3 regions of the Embleya sp. NPDC020886 genome follow, and region 1 is predicted to be linked to each of the others. Evidence: riboswitches for the same ligand, from Rfam matches in the RefSeq annotation. Region 1 holds a riboswitch; each other region holds the start of a gene.
The links. Region 1 has a riboswitch for cobalamin ahead of ACH4U8_RS16375 (energy-coupling factor ABC transporter permease). Riboswitches for the same ligand answer to the same signal wherever they lie in the genome.

Region 1 (5,104 bases):
CCAGCGCCTCGGCCACCCGCGAGCGCACCTCGGCCGGGTCCAGCCCCAGGTTGAGCGGCCCGAACGAGACGTCCTGGGCCACCGACGCGGAGAACAACTGGTCGTCGGGATCCTGGACGACCAACTGCACGACGCGGCGCAGCGCGGTGAGCCCCTTGCGGTCGTGCCGAATCGGCACCCCGTGCAGCTCGACCCGCCCCGAGTCCGGCACCAGACCGCCGGTCAACAGCCGCAGCAGCGTGGTCTTCCCGCTGCCGTTCGGCCCGAGCAGGGCCAGCGCCCGCCCGGCCGAAACGGTCAGGGACAGGTCGCTCAACACCGGCGGCCCGTCCTGGTAGGCATAGCCGATCTCTCGTACACGCAACGGAATCACGGCACCACCGATACCAGGAGAAGGGTGGCGGCGACGACCGCCGCCACCAGGGTCAGGGAGCCCGCCACGAAGGCGCGCGAGATCGGTACCTCGTCCACCAGCACCCGCAGCCGCCCGTCGTAGCCGCGCCCGGCCAGGCCCGCCTCCAGCCGCTGGGCGCGGGCGAACGCGTGCACGAACACCGCCGAGCCGAGCCCGGCCACCGACCGCCAGCGGGCCCGCCGGGTGCGGTGGCCCAGCCGGCCGGCCTGCGCCTGGTTGATCCGCGCGGTCGTGTCGTAGAGCAGGAACAACATCCGGTACATCACCGCCGCGACGTCCACCACGGCGGCCGGGACACCCACCCGGGTCAGTCTGGGCAACACGTCCGACAGCGGCGTGGTGAACGCGAACAGCAACATCGCCAGGCCGGCGGCACCGGAGCGGACCAGCAACTCGGCCGCGCGCCGCGGCCCGTCCTCGGCCCAGCCGACGCCGTCCGCGCCGATGGTCACGAGCAGCGTCAGGGCGCCGGTCGCGGCGAAGCCCAGCGGTGCCCGGGCGGCCCGCCACAGTCGCCGGGCGGGCACCTTCGCGAACCCGAACGCGATCACCAGCACGGTCGCGGCGACCAGCACCGCGCCGGGCCACGGCGGCAGCGCCACCGCGCATCCGAGCAGTCCGAAGGAGAGCACGGCCTTGTCGGCCGGATGGCGGCGGCGCCACGAACTCGCGTGCGCCGCCGCGTCGATCGGCAACACGGAATCAGCGACCCGGGACCGATACCGGTGCCTCGCCGGTGGTGTCCGCCGGCTCGTCGGGCGTATCCGCCGCCTCCGGCGCGAGTCGGCGCCGGGTGCGCTTGACGCCGAACATGTAACCGACCACGCCCGCGCCGAGGGCGGCCTGCAACGCGAACAGACCGGACTCGATCTCGCCGGACGGCGGTTCGTACAGCGGGCTGAACCACGGTTTGTAGTCCGGGTCGTTCTCGGTGATCGCGGTCTCCGCCTGGGAGTCGGCGCCGGTGAACGGCTCGTCCTTGTGGTCGCCCATCCCGAACACCACGGGCAGCGCCGCGAGCAGCACCACGGCCAGCACGATCAGCAGGTTGATCTTCGTCGAGCGCTTCACTTGCTCTTCTCCTCCTCGCGGGCGACCCGCGCGTCCGTGAGCACGCCGAGGCGGATGAGGTCGCCGCGACTGGACTGCCGCAGCAGGCGTACGACCAGCACGGTCAGCAGACCCTCGCTGATCGCCAGCGGGATCTGGGTGAGCGAGAAGATGCCGCCGAACTTGGCCAGGGCACCGGCGAATCCGCTGTCGGGGTCGGGGAAGGCCAGCGCGAGCTGCACGCTGGTGACGCAGTAGGTGCTCAGGTCGGCGACGAACGCGCCCAGGAACACCGCGACATCCAGCGGCATGGTGCCGCCGCGTCGATCGAGCAGCGAGCGGGCCAGCCGATAGGCGCCGTAGCCGGCCCACGGGCCGACGATGGCCATCGAGAACACGTTCGCGCCGAGCGTGGTCAGCCCGCCGTGCGCCAGCAACAGCGCCTGGAAGAGCAGGGTGATCGTGCCCAGCACGGCCACGATCGGTGGTCGAAACAGGATGGCGCCCAGCCCGGTGCCGGTGGGATGCGAGCAACTCCCGGTGACCGAAGGGATCTTCAGCGCGGACAGGACGAACGAGAAGGCGCCCGAAGCGCCCAGCAGCAGGGTGTTCTCGGGGCGGTCGCGCACCTCGCGGGTGAGCGCGCGGGCGCCGTGTACGACGAACGGGGTCGACGCGACGCCCCAGGCGACGGCGTGTTCCCAGGGCAGATAGCCCTCGGCGATATGCATGAGGAAGGGTCCCTCTCCAACACCTCGTGGACGGACGATCGCCGTGGCCGGTCTCCTGGCTGACGGGTCGTACGTTCACGTCTCCGCCTTCCCGGGGCCGCGCAAGCGGTCCCAGTGGCTTCCCCGAGGCGACGACTCAACGTTTCCGCGGGGATGGAGGAGAACTTCCCGATCACAGTGGCGAGGGCCGCGCCGGCATCGAACCGGCTTCCCGAACACCACGGCGAGCCGACACTAGTGGTCGGATGGACATGGCGACAAGGTGGCATTTGCAAACCGTGCGCAAGGCCACAAGAGGGGCGGAGCGGTCGAGCAATAGCCGCATTCCGGCACGCCGTCGAGGTGCGGTGACGGGCCGTTCGCGGGCGCGACGGGGGAGGGCGGCGGGTGGCACCGACCCGCGGCCCGACACCGCGCGGGCCGCTCAGTCCAGGCCGGGTCCGCGACCGCGGACCACCAGGGTGCCCGCCACCCGGTCGCCGACCCGCTGGCGCCGCTCGCTGGTGAGCACCGCGGTCAGCCCGATCGCCCCGAGCGCGAAGGCGTCGACGAGCAACAGCAGCCAACGGGTCCCGAGTTGGCGTCGGCCGGCGCGTCCCCCGGAGACGTCCACGACGCGGATGCCGAACACCTGCATGCCCCAGGTGCGCCCGTCGTGCTCGGCGGGTCGCAGCACCCAGTACCAGAACAGGATCGCGACCGCGACCACGACCACGCCGGCGGTGATCGTCGCGGTCAGCGGACCGCTGCGGATCGAACCGTCGGGGTGCGTGGGCAGCAGGACGAACAGGAACATCGCGGCTCCGGGCAACAGCGCCGACGCCACCACGTCCACCAGGAACTGGCCGAATCGACGCCACAACACCAACGGATCGAGCCGGCTCTCGACCTCGGGCAGCCACACTCGGGCACCCGACCGGGCGGGGCGCGCCGAACGCGCGAAGTGCTGCGGAAGGCTCCGTTCGTACATGCCTTTGTACTTTCCGCAACCGGGCGGGTTGACTCCCGCCGCGACCGGATATCGCCGAGATTGCGCCCGGTCGGCGCACACGGGTGCCGACCGGGCGGCAGCGGGTGATCGAGCGGTCACCGCGAGCGTGGGAACGTCGCGATCCGGTGACCGCGGCGATCAGAGCGTCATCGGCCCCTGAGCCCCGAACAGGTCCGGCTCGGAGCGGCTGATCACGTCGTAGAGCGGCTTGTAGTTGATCCAGGCCACCGTGTCGTTGCCCAGTTGCTCGCGGGTCAGCCGCGCGTTCTCCGGTGAGATCGGCTTGAGCTCGCCGGCCGCCCGGGCGAGCAGTTGCACCTGGCAGGAGCGCTCCATGGTGATGAACCACCACGCCGCGGCGTCGACCGACTGCCCGACCGTGAGCAGGCCGTGATTGCGCAGGATCAGCGCCTTGCGCGGGCCGAGCGTCTTGGCGATCCGGCGCCCCTCCTCGGCGTCGAGCACGACGCCCGCGTAGTCGTCGAACACCTCGTGGTCCTCGTAGAAGGGACACACGTCCTGGGTGATCGGTTCGAGCCGGACGCCGAGCGCGGAGATCGCCCGCCCGTGCACGGAGTGGCTGTGCGCCGCCGCGACCACGTCCGGGCGGGCCGCGTGGATCTGCGAGTGGATCGCGAACGCGGCCTGGTTGACGTGGAATCGGCCCTCGACGACCTGCCCGTCGTGGTTGACCAGGATCAGGTCGTCCACGGTGATGTGCTTGAACGACATCCCGAACGGGTTGACCCAGAAGTGGTCGGTGAACTCCGGGTCGCGCGCCGTGATGTGCCCGGCCACGCCCTCCTCGAAGCCGAATCGGCCGAACAGCCGCAGGGCCGCGGTCAATCGCTCCTTGCGGTGCCGGCGCTCCCGCTCGACGGTGTCGAACGTGGGCGGCAGCGCGAAGGTCAGGTCCGCGGGCGACACCGGTTGCGGCGGGGCCTGGGCCTGCACGTCCTGGGCCTGCTGGGCATCGGTGTCGGACATGTCCATCTCCTCGGACTCGGCGCGCGCGGGACTTCGGCCGACGCTACCGGCGAGTCACATCCGGGGACAGCCCTCGGCGGGCGTTCGTTCGTGCGAAGCCGGGGAGTTTAGCGCCCCGTCGTCGTTCGGGTCGGGTTTCCGGGAATTAAGCGAATATTGCCCGCAGTCCGCTTCGGGCTGCTTCTACGCTGCCGTTCAGCGAGTCCGGGACGTCGAGTTCGAAGCGGTCGAACTCGAATTACCGGATCCGCCCCGCGAAATCCGAGCACGCGCGGCAAAATGCGGGCGCGCGGGCAACTCGGGCGGGCATACGGCAACTCGACCGGCGCACACCAGGGGGAAGGGGCGCGTGACGTGAGCGGTGGCGGCGGGAATTCGACGGAGGTCGTCGGTATCGGCGCCCGGGCGCCCTCGGTGTCCGGCCTCGGGCGCGCCGATCCGGCGGTGTCCCGGGCCGGGACGGACCGGTTCCGGGGCGACTCGGGCCGGCGAGGGTCGCTCGCGCCGGGGTCGCCGGCGCGGAGCCCGATGGCGAGGAGCCGGCCGGAGATGGCACAACCCCCGAGGCGGTCCAGGCCGTCCCGACGCAGATCAGGCGACCCGCCGGTCGGGTCCGACACCGAGCGGGGCGCGGTGACCGAGACGAACGTCAGCGAAGCAGTCGAGGTCGACACCCCTGCGGCGGGCGCCGCCGAACCGATCGATTCGGTCCCGGTCGCCGTGCCGACCCCGGGTGACGCACCGCCCGAGGACGAGCCCGTCGGAGTCCACCGGAAAGCCGCACCGCCGATCGCCCCGGAGGCAATCATGGCCAATATGGAAACGGCCCTCAAGGAAGCAATGACGATCGAGGGCGCCGTGGGAGTGGCCCTGGTCGACTACACCAGCGGAATGGCGCTGGGAATTCTCGGCGGCAGCAAGGAACTCGAC
Region 2 (5,104 bases), on a different contig from region 1:
TGGTGGTTGCGGTGGTAGGCGTGGCGTAGGTCGGCGAGGCGGGCTTGGTAGGTGTCGGGCGCGTCCCGGTGGCCTGCGAGATGTGCGTCGACGGTTTGACCGGCGGTGAGGCCGGTGTACAGGGCGGTGAGGATGCCCTGGGCGGACACCGGGTCGAAGGCGGTTGCGGCGTCGCCCGCGGCGATCCAGCCCGGGCCGCAGACCCGGTCCAGGTGGGCGCCGTGTGCGGGGGCCCGGCGCGGGAGTACGGGCGACGGCAGGGGCCACCCGGCCAGTCGTCGGCCGATCTCGGTCGTTTCGGCGAGGCGGGCCCGGAAGCCGGCCGAGTCACCCGCTCGCGCGGTGGGCAGATCGGCGTCGGTGAAGTAGGCCACCAGGCGCCGATTGCCGGGCACCAGCGCGGTGTACCACCAGCCGTCCGGCCCGGATTCGACCACCGTACTCGCGTCGGCGTCGCACGCGGTGGGATCGACCAGGGTCAGGTGCAGCGCGACCAGGGCGTCGTGGGTGTGCCGGCGGGCGCCGCCGCTTCCGGTCGCGACCGCCGCTCGGCGCCCGGTCGCGTCGACGACCCAGTCGCAGCACACCACTTCGCGCCGGTCGGGCCGACCCAGCGGCACCGACCAGGTGCCGTCCGGCCGGCGCATCGGCGCGCCGACCGGGGTGCGCTCGGCCACCTCGGCACCGGCCGCCCGGGCGCCGTCGCGCAGGCGGCGGTCGAACAGCGGGCGATCCAGGTGCCGGCCGGGCCCGTTCGGGTCGTCGATCGCGGAGACCGTGACCGGCTGCGGCGACCCCCACACGGACAGCGTGGCGTAGCAGGGCAGATGGCCCGCCCCGGGTACGTGCTCGCCGACCCCCAGGTCGGCCAGCAGCACCCGGGCCGCCCCCGGCAGCGCCTCGCCGATCGCCGGCGGCCCGCCACCCGCGTCGGCGAGCAGCACCGAACGACCCGCACGTGCCAGCGTGATCGCCGCCGCGGCGCCGGCCGGCCCGCCACCGGCGACCACGACGTCGTACCGCCGCCGGGCCGGCGGCGCCCCGACCCCGGTCACGGGCGAAGTCCGCACGAGCCGACGCCGCTCACCCGCACGGCACCTCCACCGCCACGCCGTTCGCGGGCAGGTCCGTGCCGCCACGCGGATGCGGCTCCCGTCACTGCGAATCCAGGTAGGGATCGATGTTGTCGACGTAGCCCACCGTGACGTCCGCTGCGTGTTGCCCCGTGGCCTCGGCGACATCGCGGATCACCGGCTCGTCGGGGGCCGGTTCCGGGACGTGCACGTTCACCAGGTTGTTGGCGTCCCGGGCCTGGTCGAACGGCGGTTGCGGCGGCGACTCGACCTGCATGCGGGCCGGGAAGCGGCCGTCGCCGACCGTGTAGGGCCGCACTTCGACGATGCCGAGCTTGTACCAGCCGTCGATCATCTGTCGGCGCTGCGCCTCGGGCGTGGTCCCGGTCAGTCCGCGCAACCACACCGCGCGGTGCGTGAACGCGGCCTCGCGATCGCTCGAACCGCCACTGTCCGGCCGGTTGACCTTCTCGTAGTCGCTTTGTTTGAGCACGTGGTTGGGCACCCGTGCGGGCCAGAACGTCGGTACGTACGGGTCGTAACGCGGCCCGAGTCCGGCCTGCGACTCGTAGCCCGCGCGGCAGCCCGCCGTGTCGGTCTGCCAGGGCACCGCCATCCATCGACTGAGGTCACCCGGTCCCTGCGCGTACAGCGGGCCGTCGGGGGCCAGCGCCTTGTCCGGGGTGAGCGTGTTGCCGTAGTCCGGATCGGGATCGCCCTCGGGCCGCGCCCTGATCCGGAACGGCTCGGCGAACATCGTCGCGTGCCGGATCGGCCAGGTCACCTCGATCCCGGGATGGAACGCGTCCGCGACGCAGAAGTCCAACGCGGCCCGATCCAGCAGCCCCGGTTGCGCGGCCGGCGGCGCGTCCTCCACGCGGTGCGGGTAGCCGGCGAACGGCGACGCGTCGAAGTTCCCCTGCGACCAGGCCAGCAGCAGCCGGTCCTGGGTCGGCGACAGTGTCATGTACTGGCGCACCGTCCGAGGCACACTGGCCATGCCGTCGCCGTAGAGCCAGGGCCACGGCATCGGCGACTTGTCGTCGCGGTTGTAGTCGCGCAGCGCGGTGTACACCTGCCGGCGCACCTCGCGATGCTCGATCGCCGGACTGGACAACCGGCGCAACGCCTCGGGGGCGAGGAAGTACTCCGGACCGGCCCAGCCGAATTTGGCCGCGAACCCGGCGTTGACCCACTGGAGTTCGCAGAACCGGCGCAGGATCGGTTCGATGTGCTCGCCGAACGAGACCCGGGCCGGGAACGGCAGTTGGCCGGTGCCGACGAACACGTCGAAGAGCAGGTCGTAGAGGGTGCGTACGGTGCGCAGGTCCGGCGCGAAGTTGGGTGGCGCGACCACCACCCAGGCCGGATCCACCGGCACCGAGACGCCGTCGATGGTGACCGACGCGGTCACCGGCCCATCGGAAATGTCGTCGTACCAACCGTCGTTGTTCGTTACCGAGGCCGGCGGCGTGTGATCGGGCGAGCCGGCGGCGCCGAGCCCGCCGAGCACCACCAGTCGGCCGTGCTCGTCCGTGCGCATCTCGCCCAGCGGGACGTCGACCCGACCCAGGAAACGGCCGCCGGTGAACGGCACCCGCCCACCGGGCGTGGCGTTCAGCGTCTTGCGGCCGGGATCGATCACCAGCGACCGGCGATCGGTGACGCTCGGATTGCGCCGCGCGGACGGCCTGGCCGCCGGATCCCGCGAGTCCGGGATGTCCAGCGGGAGCTGGAACTGGTACCACGCGGCCTTGCGATTGGCCACGTGTACGCCCCAGGTGATCCGGGTGCCCGGGTCGGCGACCGTCACCTCGCGCACCACGTGCCCGTCGGCGGCGTGGCCGTACAGCCGGAATCGGGCCGCCTGGCGCTTGATCGCGCCGTCCGCGTCCTTGGTGAAGCCCGGTGGGGTGGGCTCCGGGTCGGGGGTTTCGGGTCCGTAGTACCAGCCGTCCGGGCGCGTGCTGTTGCCCACGCGCGCAATGCCGATGGCCGGATGGATGCGTACTCGGACGATGCGGTCGTCCGTTCGCCTGTTGCCGTCCCGATCGCTCACAGCACTCCCGTTGCTCTCGTCCGCCCACACCGCCGGGCCCCAGGGGCCCATCCGGGGTGTGCTGGTTCCGACGTGCGATCACACGCCGGGTACGCGCGCAACTCCACGCTGTCCAACCACGATCGCCGAACGCAAGACCCAGTCGGGTGACACCTTCCGGCGGACCCCGGCCGGCCCGGTGCGCCCGATCGGCTCTGCGCCGCCGACCTCGGATCCGCCGTCCGGGTGACGAACGGCACGGTGGGGACCGTGGGTCGACGGTTGTCCGCAGGGTGCGCTCTCTCATACGCTCCGGACGCCGACAGGTTCGTCGGCGCACCGCGATCCGTACGGATCGACTTGCCACAACTGCATGTTCGAAGCCCAGGGGAAGCCGGTCGAAATCCGGCGCTGTCCCGCAACCGTGGGTGGTGATCGACAGGTCGCCACGAGTCGGAATGCCTGGGTTGCTCGATCTCGAAGGCTCCAGGTGTCGTGGACTGCACGCTGAAGCCCGGATTCCGCGGCCGATGCCTGCCTTCGGCCGGATGCCGGGACTCGTCGTTCCCGCCGTCCGCGCCCGCGTCCACCGCACGAAGGGAATCCGTCCGTGAAGCTTTTCCGGAACAAGGGGCGTATCGGCCGACTGGTCGGCGCATTGGCCCTGTTGGTGCTGCCCGCCACCGCGCAGGTCACCGCGGCGGCGCCGAGCGCGTACGCCGTGGACACCACCAAGGGCAGCGCCGGGGTCTGCCCGAGCAACGACGGCGTGACCGTGATCGTCGACTTCCAGGAACTCGGCGGTGCCACGATCGTGCGTTGCGCGCCGGGTGACCAGGCCACCGGACTGGCCGCGCTCAAGAACGCCGGATTCGAGACAGCCGGTACCGCCCGCTGGGGCGAGGCGTTCATCTGTCGGATCGAGAACAAGCCCGGCCCGGCCACCGAACCCTGCCTGAACACGCCGCCGGCCAACGCCTATTGGTCCTACTGGCACGCGCCGAACAACGGCACCTGGACGTACAGCTCGTGGGGTGCGTCCAACCGCAAGCCCCCGCCGGGCAGCTTCGAGGGTTGGTCCTTCGCCAAGGACCGGACCGCGTCGACCAACCCGCCGCCGCGAGTGGCCCCTTCGCGGTAGGTCGATCGAACTCCGGCCCACCCGGGGCACTCGGTGCCCCGGGCCCCGCGTCGTCGCCCGCCCGGATCGGCGAGCGGCGACGCGGGTGTTGCGAATCCTGGTCAGGACGCGGACGACGGGCAGTGCAGGGCCGGCGCGCCCGGCCGGGCCCCGGCGGCGGTCAGGTCGGCGAAGCCGGTGCCGGCCAGGCCCAATACCGCCTGGGCGGTGGCCCGGGTGGCGGTGGCCGGGTCGAACCCGGTCGCGTCGTACGCGATCGCGCCTCGCGTGGCGGGCGGGCCCGAGCAACCCACCTGACGCCCGCCGAGGAACTGCCGCGCGGTCAGCCCCGGCAGCACCCGCCACGAGGAGAGCAGCGCCTGCCCGGCCAGGCCGGTGCTGTTGGCGTTGGACGTGACGGCGCCCGGCGTGGCGAAGCCGCCGTCGGAAAGCTGGTGCGCGACCAGCCAGTTCAGTCCGGCGGCGGCCTCCTGGTGGCGGCCCGTGGCGGCCAGCGCCTGCACGCTCATCGCGGTCGAGTCGGCGTCGGCGGTGCACGTCGCGAGGCCGAAGTTCAGCGGGAAACCGCCGTCGGCGCAGTGCGCGCCGGCCAGGAAGTCGACCGCTGCGGTCGGTGCGCCGGCGGGTGTGCGGTCCAGGGCGAGCAGAGCGAGCGACTGGCTGAAAGCGTTGCTGTAGTCGCCCCACGGCGAGGTGTCGGTGAACCGGCCCGAGGGTTGTTGCAGCGCGCGCAGCCGGGTCGGCAGGTCCACGCCGCCGAAGTTGCCAGGGTTCGTCCCGCGCACTTCGGCCGCGAGCAGCACCTTGGCGGTGGCGCCGGCGTAGGCGTTGGTGGTGCCGTCGCCGATGTAG
Region 3 (5,104 bases), on a different contig from region 1:
GTCGTCGCCGTCGCGGGTGGCGCGGGTGCGCAGCGCGGCGGCGTCGGAGCCGGCTCCCGGCTCGGTCAGGCAGTAGCCGGCCAGATCGCGCATCGAGCACAGCCCCGGGAGCCAGCGGGCGCGCTGCTCCGGCGTACCGTGCCGGTCGATGGTCGCGGCGACCATGTTGTGGATCGAGTAGTAGGCGGCGATGGTCGGGCAACCGCCCGCCAGCGCCTCGTGGATCAGCGCGGAGTCGAGCCGATCGAGCCCCGAACCGCCCGCGTCCTCGCGGACGGTGATGCCGCCGAGGCCGAGGTCGGCGCCCTTGCGCAGGACGTCGACGGGGAAGTGGCTGGTGCGATCCCATTCGATCGCGTTCGGGGCGAGGTGTTCGCGGGCGAAGTCCCGGGTGGTTTCGACGATCGCGAGCTGGTCGTCGGTGAGCGTGGTCACCGGGTCAGTCCATCGTGGGGATGTCGAAGTTCGCGCTCTCGCGCGCGGTCGAGGGCCAGCGCGAGGTGATCGTCTTGGTCCGGGTGTAGAAGCGGATCGAGTCGGGCCCGTGCTGGTTGAGGTCGCCGAATCCGGATCGTTTCCAGCCACCGAAGGTGTGATAGGCCACCGGCACCGGGATGGGCACGTTGACGCCGACCATGCCGGTGTTCACCCGGCGGCCGAAGTCGCGGGCGGTGTCGCCGTCCCGGGTGAAGATGGCCACGCCGTTGCCGTACTCGTGCTCGCTCGGCAGCCGCAGCGCGTCTTCGTAGGAGGCCGCGCGGACCACGGACAACACCGGGCCGAAGATCTCCTCGCGGTACACCCGCATCGAGGTCGTCACGTGGTCGAACAGCGACGCGCCGACGAAGTAGCCGTCCTCGTGGCCGGGTACGCGCACGTCGCGGCCGTCCACGAGCAGCTTGGCGCCCTCGGCGACGCCGATGTCCAGGTAGCCGTGCACCCGATCGAGCGCGTCCCGGCCGACCAGCGGGCCGAAGTCGGCGTCCGGGTCGTGCGAGGGGCCCACGCGCAGCGTGGCGATCCGGGCGACGAGCTTTTCCACCAGCGCGTCGGCGGTCTCCGCGCCGACCGGAACCGCCACGGAGATGGCCATGCAGCGTTCCCCGGCGGAGCCGTAGCCGGCACCGATCAGCGCCTCGACGACCTGGTCGAGGTCCGCGTCCGGCATCACGATCAGGTGGTTCTTGGCGCCGCCGAAGCACTGGGCGCGCTTGCCGTTCGCGGTGGCGGAGGTGTAGACGTACTCGGCGATCGCGGTCGAGCCGACGAAGCCCAGGGCCTGTACGCGCGGGTCGGTCAGGAGTGTGTCGACGCTCTCCTTGCCGCCGTGGACCACGTTCAGCACGCCGGGCGGCAGGCCCGCCTCGACGAAGAGTTCGGCCAGGCGCAGTGGCACCGAGGGGTCGCGCTCCGAGGGCTTGAGCACGAACGCGTTGCCGCAGGCGATGGCCGGCGCGATCTTCCACAGCGGGATCATCGCCGGGAAGTTGAACGGGGTGATGCCGGCGACCACGCCGAGGGGTTGGCGCATCGAGTGCACATCGATGCCGGAGCCCGCGTTGTCGGTGAACTCGCCCTTGAGCAGGTGCGGGATGCCGGTGGCGAACTCCACGACCTCCAGGCCGCGTTGCAGGTCGCCGTGGGCGTCGGCGATGGTCTTGCCGTGCTCGGCCGACAGCAGCCGGGCCAGCGACTCGCGTTCGGGTTCGACCAGTTGCAGGAAGCGGGCCAGGACTCGGGCGCGCCGCTGCGGGTTCCAGGCGGCCCACGCGGGTTGGGCCTGCTCGGCGTCGGCGATGGCGGCCAGGGTGTCGGCGCGATCCGCGAGCGGAACGCGTGCCTGTACTCGACCGGTGTTGGGGTCGTACACGTCGCCGAACGCGCCGGATGCGCCGGGGACGTGCTTGCCGCCGATGAAATGGGAAAGTTCGCGGACCATGAACGACCTGTCTCTCGTCGGGTGCGATCCGGAGGTCGGGGCACGACCCGGGTGCGCAACGTCGGCGCGGGTGCGCGTGGTTGCCCGGTGCGGGTCGACGTCGAAGTGGTCAGGAAAACCTGGTGGGTTCGACGTTCGCAGGATCATCCGGGGCGAGGGCGCGGACCGGTGTCATGCGTGTTTGCTCCATCCTCGTGGACAACACGGATATACCCGCGGCCGGTATCCTGACTTCCGGATCGACGCACGATGCCCGCCTTCCCGGCCTTCGCCAGTGGCTTGGTGCTGCGGCAGCGCACTCCCCGGTCACAGTGGCGGGACCATGCCGGATTCACACCGACTTCCCTGCACCGCGGACCTTGTAGTTGAAGACGATATAGTCGGACGTCCTAGTAAGTCCAGTGCCGGCTGTGACCCGACGGCCGGCGTTCGAGGGCGAGTCCGGTGACGAGTTCCGAGGTGACCCGGATCCACACCTGATCCTCGCCGAGGCCGTCGAGGTCGGGCAGCAGACGATCCAGGTGGGCGACGACGTGCGGATCGCCGACCCGGGAGGCGTGTCCGGTCACGGTGCCCGTCCAGCCGGTGCGGGTGGCCCGGTCGACGTGGTCGGCCTGGAACGCGACCACCGCGTCGTGCGCGGCCTTCGCGAGCGAGGAGTCGAGCGGGGCCCGGAACACCACACACTCGCGATCGACGGCGAACGCCACCAGGTGCACGGCCGGCAGCGCGCCCTCGCTCACCACGACGCGTCCCAGTCGGGCGTTGGCCATCAACCGCAACGCCTCATGGCGACCGAGGGGACGTTTCAGCACGGCGTCTTCGCTCATTTCCAACCCTTTGGCCCGCCCCCGACCGGGGGCCGGTCCGGCCGCTTCCCCGGGCGATGGGTGCGGCGGCCGGGCCGACCTCGGCTGCGCACGAAGCAAATACGGCCGGGCTCGACCGCGCTCTCCGTGCGGGCCGACCCGGTGGGTCGGCCGCACCCCCGACTCTGCTCCCGGTCCGTGCGGTCGAGCAGGGCCGTTGGGCCCGGTCGGGTTCGGCGAAGGTCCTCGGCCGGCGGGGGATCGGGGAGCAGCGGTCCCCGCGGGACGTCGAGGTCGCAGGGCGTGCGCTTCGGGGGAGTGCGCCCTGCCGGTGCTTCCGTGCTCCGTCCGATGCGCGCGTCGGCGGCCGAGCGGCCGGGCACGGATGCACACGCGACACCGGGCGCCCCGCCCGCCGCCGCCCCCGGGCCCACCCACTTGATCCACCCGTCCGGCCGCCGTGCGGCTGCCGGACGCCTGCCAGGAATACGAGGAAACGATGACCGACCTCGAATCGCCGCGCGTTGGCTGCAGCGCGGCCCCCGGCGGCCGCCCCGGCCGCCGGCCGAAGCGTGGACACGGCGTTCGCGCGGGGGATTTACGCACGCCCGCGACCTACGACCCCGAATACCGGATCTGGATGGTCGCCCAGCTGGCCCGCCTACTGGACCGAGGCCCCGACCCGGTACTGCTGAGCCTGGGCCGCGGCACCGGGCCGGTCGAAGCCGAACTGGCGCGCGCCGGACACCGGGTGCTCGCCGTGGACGTGCCACCGGAGGCCGTCGACCCGGCCCGCGGCCAAGGCGTCGACGTCGTGCGTGCGGACGTTTTGGACCGGACGTTGCCGAGCGGTGCCCGGATCGTCGTCTACGCCGACGGCCTCGGCTGCCGGCCGAACCACCCGACCCGGGGCCTGCGTTCGATCCTGGAACGGGTCCGCGCCTGGTCGTCGGCCGGCACCGGCGGCCTGGTGGTGGCCGACGATCCGCCCCGGGCCGGCCGGGCCCTCGGGAAGGTCCCCGGCCTGTCCTGGCTCGCCGCCCTCGCGCTGGCCGACGAAGCCGAACTGGTCGGCTTCCGGGACGTGACCGCCGCCACGATCGGCTACCTGCACCCCCGGACCGGCCCGCGCGAGCGCGCGATCGTCACGGCCCACCACTGAACACCGCCCGGCGCGCACCATCGACACCGCAACACCGGCCCGGGGCTACCGCGACAGCGCCGCCCGATAGGGCCGGAAGAACGCGCGCAGCTCCTCCGCGTACAGCTCGGGCTCCTCGAACGCCGCGAAGTGCCCGCCGCGCGGGGGCTCGGTCACTCGCACGACGTTCGTCATGCGCTCCAGCCAGGCCCGCGGCGGGCGCACGACGTCACCGGCGAAGAGCGAGAATCCGGAGGGTACTTCCACCCGCCGGGCGTGCTGCTCGAGCGGGATCGCGGCGTTCGCCCGGTACATGCGCATCGACGAGCCGATCGTCTCGGTGAACCAGTACAGGGAGAGGTTCGTGAGGATCTCGTCCTTGGTGAAGGACCGCTCCACCTCGCCGGCGCAGTCGCTCCACCCCCGGAGCTTCTCGACGATCCACGCGGCGAGCCCGGCCGGCGAGTCGTTGAGTCCGACGGCGGCGGTCTGCGGCTTGGTGCGGTGCATCGCGGCGTAGGCGCCCTCGGTGCCGCCCCAGGCGATCGCCTCGTCGAGCCAGGCGCGTTCCTCGGGCGCCAGGTCCGCCGGGTCACCGGTGAACAAGGGCAGGCCCGCGTCCGTACGGTGGACGGCCACGACCCGGTCGGGGTGGTCGAGCGCGAGGTAGCGGCTCACGTGGCTGCCCAGGTCGCCGCCGGCCGCGCCGAAGCGCGGATAGCCCAGGATGTCCATGAGTTCGGCCCACAGGCCGGCGACGGCGATCGTGTCGAGTGCCGCGCCGGTGGGGCGGTCGGAGTATCCGAAGCCCGGCATGTCCGGCACCACCACGTCGAACGCGTCGGCGGGATCGGCGCCGTGCGCGCCGGGATCGGTGAGGAGCGGGATCACCTTCGTGTAGCGCCAGAACGAGTCCGGCCAGCCGTGGCCGAGCACCAACGGCAACACCGGCCCGGTCGGCGCGACCGCCCGGGCATGCACGAAGTGGGTCCGAAGGCCGCCGAGCGGCACCCGGAAGCGGGGCAACCGGGCGAGCGCCGCCTCCTGCGCGGGCCAGTCGAAGCCGTCCGCCCAGTAGGCGAGGAGCTCGCGCAGGTAGTCGAGATCGGTCCCGAGCGCCCACCCGGCCTCCTCGGGCGTATCCGGCAGGCGCGTCGCGCGCAACCGCGACCGCAGGTCCTCCGACGCCGCGGGCGCGGTCTGCGAGACGAAAGG

Region 2: it holds a riboswitch for cobalamin, as region 1 does, so the genes downstream of both, ACH4U8_RS29450 (flagellar hook-length control protein FliK) here and ACH4U8_RS16375 (energy-coupling factor ABC transporter permease) in region 1, are expected to answer to the same signal.
Region 3: it holds a riboswitch for cobalamin, as region 1 does, so the genes downstream of both, ACH4U8_RS11105 (CoA-acylating methylmalonate-semialdehyde dehydrogenase) here and ACH4U8_RS16375 (energy-coupling factor ABC transporter permease) in region 1, are expected to answer to the same signal.

Annotation. Positions count from the first base shown of each region.
Region 1 is NZ_JBIRRX010000004.1:294,252-299,355, forward strand. It holds gene ACH4U8_RS16360 (energy-coupling factor ABC transporter ATP-binding protein) at 1-373, opposite strand, end outside; gene cbiQ (cobalt ECF transporter T component CbiQ) at 370-1,113, opposite strand; gene ACH4U8_RS16370 (energy-coupling factor ABC transporter substrate-binding protein) at 1,118-1,486, opposite strand; gene ACH4U8_RS16375 (energy-coupling factor ABC transporter permease) at 1,483-2,196, opposite strand; cobalamin riboswitch at 2,224-2,434, opposite strand; gene ACH4U8_RS16380 (RDD family protein) at 2,621-3,166, opposite strand; gene ACH4U8_RS16385 (class II aldolase/adducin family protein) at 3,326-4,174, opposite strand; gene ACH4U8_RS16390 (hypothetical protein) at 4,982-5,104, shown strand, end outside.
Region 2 is NZ_JBIRRX010000009.1:263,624-268,727, forward strand. It holds gene ACH4U8_RS29440 (FAD-dependent monooxygenase) at 1-1,055, opposite strand, end outside; gene ACH4U8_RS29445 (LodA/GoxA family CTQ-dependent oxidase) at 1,156-3,162, opposite strand; cobalamin riboswitch at 3,453-3,596, shown strand; gene ACH4U8_RS29450 (flagellar hook-length control protein FliK) at 3,722-4,252, shown strand; gene ACH4U8_RS29455 (peptidase) at 4,354-5,104, opposite strand, start outside.
Region 3 is NZ_JBIRRX010000003.1:16,141-21,244, forward strand. It holds gene ACH4U8_RS11100 (acyl-CoA dehydrogenase family protein) at 1-435, opposite strand, end outside; gene ACH4U8_RS11105 (CoA-acylating methylmalonate-semialdehyde dehydrogenase) at 440-1,939, opposite strand; cobalamin riboswitch at 2,139-2,309, opposite strand; gene ACH4U8_RS11110 (pyridoxamine 5'-phosphate oxidase family protein) at 2,329-2,769, opposite strand; gene ACH4U8_RS11115 (hypothetical protein) at 3,389-3,910, shown strand; gene ACH4U8_RS11120 (epoxide hydrolase family protein) at 3,956-5,104, opposite strand, start outside.